DNA from 2 places in the Microbulbifer sp. JSM ZJ756 genome. Region 1 is predicted to be linked to the other one. Evidence: riboswitches for the same ligand, from Rfam matches in the RefSeq annotation. Region 1 holds a riboswitch; the other holds the start of a gene.
The links. Region 1 has a riboswitch for thiamine pyrophosphate ahead of ACH6CX_RS08090 (TonB-dependent receptor). Riboswitches for the same ligand answer to the same signal wherever they lie in the genome.
Positions count from the first base shown of each region.

Region 2: it holds a riboswitch for thiamine pyrophosphate, as region 1 does, so the genes downstream of both, thiC (phosphomethylpyrimidine synthase ThiC) here and ACH6CX_RS08090 (TonB-dependent receptor) in region 1, are expected to answer to the same signal.

Region 1 covers NZ_JBISER010000003.1:406,282-411,968, forward strand. Annotated here, with positions in the region: gene ACH6CX_RS08070 (gamma-butyrobetaine hydroxylase-like domain-containing protein) at 1-112, shown strand, start outside; gene ACH6CX_RS08075 (alkaline phosphatase) at 331-1,914, shown strand; gene ACH6CX_RS08080 (hypothetical protein) at 2,329-2,517, shown strand; gene ACH6CX_RS08085 (cupin domain-containing protein) at 2,954-3,280, opposite strand; TPP riboswitch at 3,408-3,523, shown strand; gene ACH6CX_RS08090 (TonB-dependent receptor) at 3,582-5,687, shown strand, end outside.
Region 2 covers NZ_JBISER010000002.1:219,883-225,569, forward strand. Annotated here, with positions in the region: gene ACH6CX_RS04980 (sulfite exporter TauE/SafE family protein) at 1-440, shown strand, start outside; gene safD (sulfoacetaldehyde dehydrogenase SafD) at 454-1,821, shown strand; TPP riboswitch at 1,895-1,993, shown strand; gene thiC (phosphomethylpyrimidine synthase ThiC) at 2,152-4,098, shown strand; gene thiO (glycine oxidase ThiO) at 4,150-5,232, shown strand; gene thiS (sulfur carrier protein ThiS) at 5,328-5,540, shown strand; gene ACH6CX_RS05005 (thiazole synthase) at 5,542-5,687, shown strand, end outside.

The DNA of each region.
Region 1 (5,687 bases):
GCGGGAATTGTGTGAAAAGCACGAGGAACTCTGGCGCGACTATCTCGAGCGCCTGCAGGCCGCTGGCAAGGGCCGCGACCCGGACGAGAGCGTGGTGAAGTTTATCCCCTGACCCTCCCTGCCCCGCAAACCCGTGCACAGCACTGCCGGAGGGACGGCGGCTGGCGGCTGCGGACCGGACCGCGGGGCCGCTTCAACAAACTGTCACGCGCATGCCGGCGCGAGTGTGGCACAATTTGCCACCAGGCTCCTGCCTGCGTCGCGCCGTTCTGGCAGTACTGTCCGCGCGCGGCCGACACCCTGAATAACCAGATAAGAGCAGTCCGCCCCATGCGAAACCCGATTGCCCCGCTGGCGCTGGCCGGCACCCTGATTTCCTCACTCTCTATCCCCGCCTTCGCCAGTGCACCCAGCCTGCCCGAGGCACAGCGCGACAGCAGCTGGTTTACCGGCGGCCAGGAAAACCTGGAAAAATCCGCCGCGCAGCCGATCAATAACAAACCCGGGGCAGCGAAAAATATCATCCTGTTCGTGGGCGACGGCATGGGTATCTCCACGGTCACCGCCGCACGCATCCTGGCCGGCCAGCAGCAGGGTATGAGCGGTGAGGAATACCGGCTCAGCTTCGAGGAAATGCCGTTTGCCGGACTGGTGAAAACCTACAACACCAACCAGCAGACCCCGGATTCGGCCGGCACCATGAGCGCCATCATGACCGGTGTGAAAACCCGGGCGGGCATGTTCGGTGTGACGGGCGACGTCCCCCGGGGCGACTGCGCCGCCAGCCGTGGTCGCGAGCTGGTTACCGCCCTGGAACTGGCCGAGGGACTGGGCAAGCGCACCGGCGTGGTAAGTACGGCGCGCATCACCCACGCCACCCCGGCGGCCACCTATGCCAAGGCCGCCGAGCGCGGCTGGGAATACAGTGCCCCGGAAGGCTGTCGTGATATCGCCGCGCAGCTGGTGGAATTCCCCTACGGTGACGGTATCGATGTGGTGCTGGGCGGCGGACGGCGCGCGTTCCTGCCGAAAGAGGTTTCCGACCTGGAAGGTGAGCCGGGCCGGCGCGAGGATGGCCGCAACCTGGTGCAGGAATGGCAGCAGCGCTACGCGGAAAAAAATAACCGGGATAGCAAAGCCAGCGCCGCCGTGTACGTGGAGGACCGCAAGGCGTTTGTGGATGTGGACCCGGCGGCCACCGGCAAACTGCTGGGCCTGTTTGAGCCCTCGCATATGCGCTACGAGGCGAACCGCCCGCAAGACACTGCGAGCGAACCCTCCCTGTCAGAGATGACAGGCAAGGCGCTGGCGATGCTGGAGAGGGGCAAAGACGGTTACTTCCTGATGGTGGAGGGCGGTCGAATCGACCACGGCCACCACGCCGGCAGCGCCCACAACGCACTCACCGATGCGGTGGAATTCGCCCGGGCGGTGCGGGTGGCCATGGACAATACCGATCCGGAAGACACCCTGATAATCGTAACCGCCGACCACAGCCATGTATTCACCATGGCCGGCTACCCTACCCGCGGCAATCCCATCCTGGGCAAGGTGGTCGGCAATGACAGCCGCGGTGAACCGGAGTCGGAACCGAAACTGGCCGATGATGGCAAGCCCTACACCACCCTGGGCTATGCCAATGGACGCGGCTTTGCCGCGCTGGGGGATGAGACCGATGCGGATGTCCGCTACGGCCTGCCCGCCAGCAACGGGCGCAGGGACCTGGCCGAAGTGGACACCACTGCACCGGGCTTCCACCAGGAAGCACTGGTACCCACCGAAGCCGAGACCCACGGTGGCGAGGACGTGGGTATCTGGGCCCGCGGCCCCGGCGCGCACCTGCTGTCCGGTACCCGTGAGCAGAGCTATATCTTCCATGTAATGGCCCGGTCGGGTGGTTTGCTGGCCGATTGATCCGGCAACTTATAATAGAGGTAGAGGCCTCGCTAATAACTTTGTTAGCGAGGCTTACTATGAATGCTCCAGGGGTAAGAATAAGTTGTAAGCGCCGCCTGTAGACTGGATTGAAACTATCTCTGCGGGGAGGATTTATAAAAATAAAATTAGTTGATTATTAGCCGGCTGAAATAGATCTTATTTTAAATATTTTCCACATCCAAGCATTATTCACTCGATAGTAAATGTCATCTTTGATTTGATTTTAATCTGGCGTATTTTTTTATTGTTCTATATCGGCACGCAGGATAGTGTTTTCAGGCGCTTGATGAATTAGCGCTAAGTTCAATTGTAACTACTAATCAAGGACGAGCACCAAATGAAGTAGCGCATTACGGGCTTGCATATGGTTGACATCCCAGGGAGAAAATAATGCGTGAGCTAAATCTTCAGGAAATGAAAAATGTAAATGGTGGTTTTTATCAGGCTCTACTACCGGTGGCTGTTGGTTTCGCAACCAGGTTTGTGACGAGTAAGTTAGCGAAGCATTTCATTGGTAATTTTTCACTGTCCTACGGAACCTATCAGGCAGCAGTGGGCTTGGATTCCAGGGTTCGCTAAATCAAAGTAAACTAACAGGAGCTGCAGCCGGCTTGGTAGAAAAAAAACTTTAGCCATCCAGGCCGGCTTTAAAATCCTATTGTGTTTGACAATGAAAAAATATCGAAAGTGCCCTCAATGTAAAACATGCAGTATTGATGTTGGACTCTTGGAGGATGGTACCTACTGCGAAGCTTGTGGTTGTGCTGTTGTAACAAGCGTATTCTACTCATCTGCCCTGAGTATCAGCATGGCCCTTCTTATCTCCATATGCATGAACCAGGGCCAGGTTGCTGCAGGACTCTTAGTCTTGTTAGCCTTGGCTATCAGGGTTTTTTTCCTGGACAAAATCGATGCGCGGATTATGCCAATCAGTAAAATTTAGTATCGACAGGATATGGCTATCTGGTTTGTGAAGTCGAAAGCCATTCTGGGAACCCGTTCTGCATTTAACGGCCTAAGTCACAGGGTAAAACACCGCCAGCCACACCGTCTGGCAATCCGGGTCCGTCCAGCTGACCCGGTGGCGCATGCGGGCCGGAATATCCAGGTAATCCCCCTCGCCCAGCACCACCTCGCGGCCGTCGGCAAAGGCGATGTGCGCACTGCCCCGCAACACCATTACCCACTCACCCTCTTCCTGGTCGTACCACTCCCCGGGTGGGGTAACCTGGCCCCGGGAGACAATCCGCTCGATTCGCACCGGGCCGCTTGCCAGCACATCCTCAAACACCTCCGCGTCGAGCGCATCCGGTAGCTGCGTGAAAAAATTGCCGGGTTTCATGTGGGGCTCCAGGGTTTCAATGTGGTTTCCCGTCGAGTGCCAGCTGCCTGGCTGCAATGGTCAGCAGGGAAGCTACAGGCGCCCCGCCTAATTACTAACCAGCATAACTTCTGTTATGATCGCGCCCGCAACACCTTAGGGGTGGCTTCGGCCTGAGATGCGCGGTGATCGAAAGACACCACAGCGCGAACCCTTGAACCTGATCCGGTTAATACCGGCGTAGGAATAGGTAAGTCCAAGAATAGCCTCCTCACGTCGCAGCCCGGGTCTCTTTCACTTCAGCTTTTGCCGAGAGAGAACCATGAATCGCCCATCCAGAATAAGACCCATCGCCCTCTCAGTCGCAATGCCAGTCGCGCTGGCCGGCAGCCTGTCCGCCCTGCCAGCGGCCGCGACCGAATCCGGCACCCGGGACCTGGAAGAGGTCATCGTCACCAGCCAGCTGCGCGACACCAGCCAGCTCGACCTGGCGGCCAGTGCCAGTGTGCTGGACAGTGCCACCATCGGCGCCCGCGGCGCGGGCAACCTGGACCAGCTGCTCAACCTGGCCCCCAACGTCAACTTTGCCGCCGGCGCGTCCCGGGGCCGCTTTATCCAGATTCGCGGTATCGGAGAGCGCAGCCAGTTTATCGACCCGGTGAACCCGTCCGTGGGCCTGATTATCGACGGCATCGATTTTACCGGCCTGGGGCTGGCCGCCAGCACCCTGGATATGGGCCAGGTGGAGATCCTGCGCGGGCCGCAGGGCACGGTCTACGGCGCCAACGCCCTGGCCGGCCTGGTCACCATGACCAGCAATGCGCCCACAGACACGGCCATGGCAGAGGTCTCCGCAGAGGTGGCCGAATACAATGGCCGCACCCTGTCTGCGGTGGGCAGCGGTGCACTGACCGACAGGCTGAGCTATCGCCTGGCCGCCCGCAACCAGCAGTCGGACGGTTACATCGATAACGGCTACCTGGGCCGGGAAGACACCAACAATATCGATGAGTCGATCCTGCGCAGCAAGCTCCGCTACCAGGCCAGCGACGACCTGCAGCTGGATATCACCGCGCTCTATATCGACGTGGACAACGGCTACGACGCCTTCTCGCTGTACAACACCCGCGAGACCCTGTCGGACCAGCCCGGCTGGGACCGCCAGGAGACCCTGGCCGGTTCACTGGTTGCCCGCTGGTCCGGCAGTGACCTGTTTACCCTGGAGTCCACCGTCAGCGTGGCCAGCTCGGATACCGAGTACGGTTACGACGAAGACTGGACTTATGTGGGCTTCCACCCGTGGGAATACAGCTCCACCGACAATTACCTGCGCGACCGCAGCAACCTGAGTGCAGACTTGCGCCTGCTGTCCACCGAACAGACAGCACTGTTCAATGGCCGCAGCAGCTGGGTGGCCGGGATCTACCTGCGCGATGAAAGCGAGGACCTGCAGCGTAACCAGAGCTTTACCAGCCAATTTGAAACCGCCAACCAGGCCCTGTACGGGCAGTTGCGCACCAGCCTGGGCGAGACTCTCGCGCTGGTGACCGGCCTGCGCCTCGAGCAGCGGGATGCGGATTACACCGATTCACTGGCGGTTGATGCCGGCAATAACGACAACCTCTGGAGTGGGGATATCACCCTGGAATACCGCGGTATTGCCGATACCCTGGTCTATGGCACTGTCTCCCGTGGCTACAAGGCCGGCGGCGTCAACGGCCGGATCATTTCGGCCTCCGCCACCAACCCCGATATCGGCCGCGATGCCTTCGAGTTCGACACCGAGCAACTGCTCAACTACGAACTGGGGATCAAGGGCGCCTGGCTGGACAACCGTCTGCAGGCGCAACTGGCCGCTTTCTACCAGGATCGCAGTGACGTACAGGCCAAGCAGTCGGTGTTCGACCCCGCGGATTTCTCCTTCGACGATTTTCTTACCAACGCTGCTGGCGGGGCAACCACCGGCCTCGAAGTGGAACTGGATTACCGCGCTACAGAAGCCCTGCGCTTCTTTGCCTCGGCGGGCTGGCTGAACGCCGAGTTCGAGGGTTTCGAGAGCACGTCCCATGTGGATGCCCGGGATGACTACAATGGCCTGGCACTGGCGCCGGTAAACCTGGACGGGCGGGATGTGGCCCATGCGCCCAATTACCAGTTCTTCACCGGTACCGAACTGTCATTGACCGAAAACCTGCTGCTGCGGCTGGAGCTGGAGGGCAAAGACGCCTTCTATTTCTCCAACAGCCACAACGAGAAGTCCATCGCCTACGAACTCGTAAACGCGCGCCTGACCTATCGCGGCGATAGCTGGGAGGCCTCACTGTGGGGCCGCAACCTGGCGGACGAGGACTATTACACCCGGGGCTTCTACTTCAGCAACCAGTTCGGCAACAACCCGGCCAATGGCTATGCGCCGGAAGCCTACTAC
Region 2 (5,687 bases), on a different contig from region 1:
TGCCGATGGCGCTACTTGCCGTCCTGATTTTTTACACCGTATTGAAACCGAAGAAACTGCCGGAAATCCGCCTGGCCCCGCGCAATTATTTCTGGGTCGGGATCGGAACCGGGACGCTGGGCATACTGGCAGGCGCCGTGGATCCATTGCTGGCGGCCTTTTTTGTGCGCAGGGACCTCTCGCCCAAAGAGGTGGTGGCGAATAAATCGGTCATGCAGGCCTGGTGCCATGCGCTCAAGGTGCCCGCGTTCATCTACCTGGGCTTTGCCTTTTCCGATCACCTGGGGCTGATACTGCTGTTGACCTTGGCAGCGGTGGTGGGAACCCGGATCGGCATCGCCATGCTCAACCGCCTGGACAGCAGGCTGTTCTTCCGGCTGATGCGGTTGGCACTGTTGGTTGCCGGCCTGCGAATCATCTATCAACTGATTGTGAATTAACTGGAGCGCCGCCATGGCCGATTATCGCATCCTCAATCCCTACGACGGTGAGCTGATCGAAGAGTACGATTTTGCTGACCGCGACGATGTCGAGCGAGTTATTGGCCAACTGGTGGCGGGGCGTGCGGTACAGTCAGCCACACCAGCATTCGAGCGTTCCGATATCCTGTTGCGGCTTGCTGGCCTGCTCCGTGAGCACGCCGATCACCTGGCCAGGCTAATTACCGCCGAGACCGGCAAGACCATCAGTGACAGCCGGGTGGAGATCGAGCGCGCGTACAACACAGCCCTGGCGAGTGCCATGGAAGCGCGCGCCATAAACGGCGAGGCACTGGATTCCGATGCCTACCCTCCGCAGCGTGAGCGCATCGGCGTGGTGTTGTGGAAGCCGCTGGGCACGGTACTGTGTATCACTCCGTTTAATTTCCCCATCAATATCGCTGTACACAAGATCGGTCCGGCATTTGCCGCGGGCAACACCATCCTGTTCAAGCCAGGCCCGCAGAACAAGCGTTCGGCGGAATTCCTGGTGGAGCTTTGCTATCGCGCCGGTATGGATCGCAACGTACTGCAGATGCTGGTGCCGGATATTCCCGCCACCAGCTACGCCGTGGCGCACCCGCAGGTGCAGGCAGTCAACTTTACCGGCGGCACGGCGGCGGCCAATGCCATTGCCGCAGCGGCCGGTTACAAGAAACTGCTGCTCGAGCTGGGCGGCAACGATCCTCTGGTGGTGATGGCGGACGGCGACCTGGATGCGGCGGTATCCGCGGCCATCAACCAGCGGTTCGCCACTGCCGGCCAGCGCTGCACTGCGGCCAAGCGCCTGTTTGTGCAGCGCGAGGTTTACGAAGCTTTCACCGGCAAGCTGCTGGATGCTACCGCCCGCCTGGAAGTCGGCGACCCGATGGCGGAAGATACTTTTGTTGGCCCGCTGATCCACACTGCCGCCGCAGACGAGGTGCACGGACGTGTCGAGGATGCGGTGACCCGGGGTGCGCGGGTGCTGTGTGGGCATCGCCGCGAGGGCAACCTGTTGTGGCCCACGGTTATCGACAGGATCCCGGACGACGCGCCCCTGGTGGCAGACGAGACCTTCGGGCCGGTTATCCCGCTGCGCCCGTTCGACAGCATCGACGAGGTGATCAGGCTGGTTAATGACAGTCCCTTTGGGCTGCAGGCCGGGGTTTTCACCCGTGACCTGGGCCTGGCCAAGCAGCTGTTCAACGCTCTCGATGTAGGGCTGCTGGCTGTAAACGACGGCCCGGGCTTCCGCGCGGAGCATTTCCCCTTTGGCGGGGTGAAAGAGAGCGGGGTAGGGCGCGAAGGTGTGCGCTACGCCATTCGCGAGATGAGCTACCAGAAATCCCTGGTAATCTGACCCTCTCTTGGCCCCGGTTCACAATACTGTTGGCCGGCCTTGTCCAGGGCGCGGATCATCCACTATACTCCGGCACAACTTGTCGGAGTGCCTGTGGGCTGAGATCGCTGTTGCGAGATCCGTTGAACCTGATCGGGGTAACCCCCGCGTAGGGAACAAGATCTGAAGTCGCTACATATGTGAGCGCGGGGTTTTCACCATAAATTCCCCGCTACCGAAAAAGTCATTACACGACTTTCCTCTCTGCTGATTCTTCCCCGGGCGCTCGGGCGCCACTCTCCGCGAAAAAGCGCCACGTTGCGCATTTCCGCGCAATACAAAGGGGTCAGCATGTCTCAAGAAACCGATACGCCGGTCGACGCGAACCGAGAGTCCAGCGAACGGGATTCCACGAAAAAAAGTGGACAATCCCGCGCGGAAAGCCGCGAATCTGCCCGGGTTTTCCTCGACAACCTTACCGCCCAGTCCTTTCCCAATTCCCGCAAGATCTACCTGGAGGGTGACAGCGCCGATATCCGTGTTGGCGTACGCGAAATCTGCCTGGGCGACAGTGTGGTGGGTGGTGACGAAAGCAACCCGGTACTGGAGCCCAACGCGCCACTGCGGGTTTATGATACTGCCGGCCTGTATTCCGATCCGGACTACCGGCCCAATGTGCGCGACGGCCTGCCCCGGTTGCGCCAGGCCTGGATCGAGGCCCGCGGCGATACCGAGGTACTGACCACCCGGCAGGCGGCCTACAGCCAGCAGCGCATGGCCGACCAGGGCCTGGACCATATCCGCTTTGACAACCTGCCGTCCCCGCGCCGCGCCCGGGCGGGGCAGAATGTCAGCCAGATGCACTATGCCCGCCAGGGCATTGTTACCCCGGAAATGGAGTTTATTGCCGTGCGCGAGAATATGGGCCGCGCCGCGGCCGGCGAAGTGCTGGCGGAATCCGATTACGGCAAAGCCCGCGACGGCATTTTTATCCCGGAACAGATCACCCCGGAATTTGTGCGCCGTGAAGTGGCGGAGGGGCGCGCGATCATCCCCGCCAATATCAATCACCCGGAGCTGGAACCGATGATCATCGGGCGCAATTTCCTGTGCAAGGTGAATGCAAATATCGGCAATTCCGCAGTCACCTCGTCCATCGAGGAGGAGGTGGAGAAACTGGTGTGGTCCACGCGCTGGGGCGCGGATACGGTGATGGACCTGTCCACGGGCCAGAATATCCACGAGACGCGCGAATGGATCCTGCGCAATTCACCGGTCCCCATCGGCACGGTACCGATTTACCAGGCCCTGGAAAAAGTGAATGGGGTTGCCGAAGACCTGAACTGGGAAGTGTTCCGCGATACCCTGGTGGAACAGGCGGAGCAGGGGGTGGACTACTTCACCATTCACGCCGGGGTACTGCTGCGCTATGTGCCGCTTACCGCAAAACGCGTCACGGGCATCGTGTCCCGCGGTGGCTCCATCATGGCCAAGTGGTGCCTGGCCCACCACCGGGAGAATTTCCTCTACACCCACTTTGAGGAAATCTGCGAGATCATGAAAGCCTATGATGTGAGCTTCAGCCTCGGCGATGGCCTGCGTCCGGGTTGTATTGCCGACGCCAATGACGAGGCCCAGTTCGGTGAGTTGCACACCCTGGGTGAGCTGACTGAAATTGCCTGGCGCCACGACGTGCAGACCATGATCGAGGGGCCGGGCCACGTGGCCATCCACAAAATCCGCAAAAACATGGATGAGCAGCTCAAGCACTGCCACGGCGCGCCGTTCTATACCCTCGGTCCGCTGACCACTGATATCGCGCCGGGCTATGACCATATCACTTCCGGTATCGGGGCTGCACTGATCGGTACCTACGGCTGCGCCATGCTCTGTTACGTGACGCCCAAGGAACACCTGGGCCTGCCCAACAAGGAAGACGTAAAAGAGGGGCTGATGGCCTACAAGATCGCCGCCCACGCCGCGGACCTGGCCAAGGGCCACCCCCGCGCGCAGCAGCGCGACGATGCATTGTCCAAAGCCCGCTTCGAGTTCCGCTGGGAAGACCAGTTCAACCTGGGCCTGGATCCGGAGCGTGCACGCACTTACCACGATGAAACCTTGCCGAAGGAATCCGGTAAGGTGGCGCATTTCTGTTCCATGTGTGGTCCCAAGTTCTGCTCCATGAAAATTTCCCAGGATGTGCGGGACTATTCCCGCAAGCTTGAGGCGGAACAGGGCATGGAGGAAATGGCGCTCAAGTTCAAGGACATGGGCAGCGAGCTGTATCACAAGGGCTGATGCAGCGCGCCGCAACTTCGGCATTCGAGAGCTCCCGGCACAGGAAAACCGATGACCCTGACTGTCTCCAACCAATGTCCCCGCGTCGCCATCGCCGGCGGCGGCCTGATGGGGCGCCTGCTGGCCTGGCGCCTGGCATTGCGCGGGCTGGATATCACCCTGTTCGAGGCGGGCAGCCTGGCGCGCCCGAGTGGTGCCTGCTGGACCGCTGCGGGAATGATTTCACCGCTTTCAGAACTGGTGCACAGCGAACGCTCGGTATACGAGCTGGGCCTACGCAGCCTGGTGCTATGGCGGGAATGGAGCGGGTGCCTGCAGCTCCTCTGCGGTTCCCCGGTGGGGTTTCGCCAGGCCGGTAGTGTGCTGGTGGCACACGGCCGTGACCGCAGCGAGTTGCTGCAATTCCAGCGCGAACTACAGGGCAAGCTCGAGGCCGGGGAGGTGGGGCAGCTGCGGGCCGTTGCCGCCACTGAGCTGTGGGAGCTGGAGCCGGCGCTGGCCGGCTTTGAGCGGGGGTTGTTCCTGGCCCCGGAGGGCGATATCGACAACCGGCGCCTGTTGCCGGCCCTGCTGGAGGTACTCCGTCGGCAGCGGGTTTCCCTGCGCGAGGAATGCCCGGTGGACTGCGAGCCGTTCACAATTTTCGAGGGCGGTCGCCGGCAGGAGTTTGAGTTGGTGGTGGACTGCCGTGGGCTTGGTGCGAGGGATCGGGTGCCGGGCCTGCGCGGCGTGCGCGGCGAGGTACTGGTGGTGGAAACGCCCGAGGTGCAGTTGCGGCGCCCGGTGCGCCTGCTGCATCCCCGCTACCAGTTATACGCGGTACCAAGAGAAAACGGCCAGACGGTGATTGGCGCCACTGAAATCGAGAGCGAGGATATGTCGCCGACCAGCCTGCGTTCCTGCATGGAATTATCCTCGGCCCTGTACTCCCTGAACCCGGCATTTGCCGAGGCGCGGATTATCGAGACCCGCGTCAACTGCCGTCCGGCCACTATGGATAACCTGCCCGTGGTGGAGGGGGAGCCGGGGCTGGTCAGTGTCAATGGATTGTACCGGCATGGCTACCTGCTGGCGCCGGCACTGGCCGAACGGGTGGAGCAGTTGGCGATAGGGCAGGTGCAGCAGTTGGCATGAAGGACGGCCGGGATGCAGCTATCCACCGCCCCGGATATACAGCAATAACTTACTGCTGAACAGGCAGCTATAAAGCGAGGTGAAATGCGAATCCCATGAGCAAGCCGATAAAAATCCAGGTCAACGGGGAAACACAGCCGCTCCCGGAAGAGAGGAACCTCGACCATTTCCTACTGTGGCTGGGCTATGAGGGCGATACCTTTGCCGTGGCCCTCAACGGTAATTTTGTGCCGCGGGGCCGCTATGCGGAAACAATACTCAATGACGGCGATGCACTGGATGTAGTGGCGCCGGTGGTCGGAGGCTGATATGAGCGATGAGCTGGCACTGTACGGCAAATCTTTTTCCTCACGCCTGCTGGTGGGCACGGCCATGTACCCGTCGCCGGCAATCATGCGCCAGTCCGTGGTTGAGGCGGGAGCCGAGATCATCACCCTGTCGCTGCGCCGGCAGAA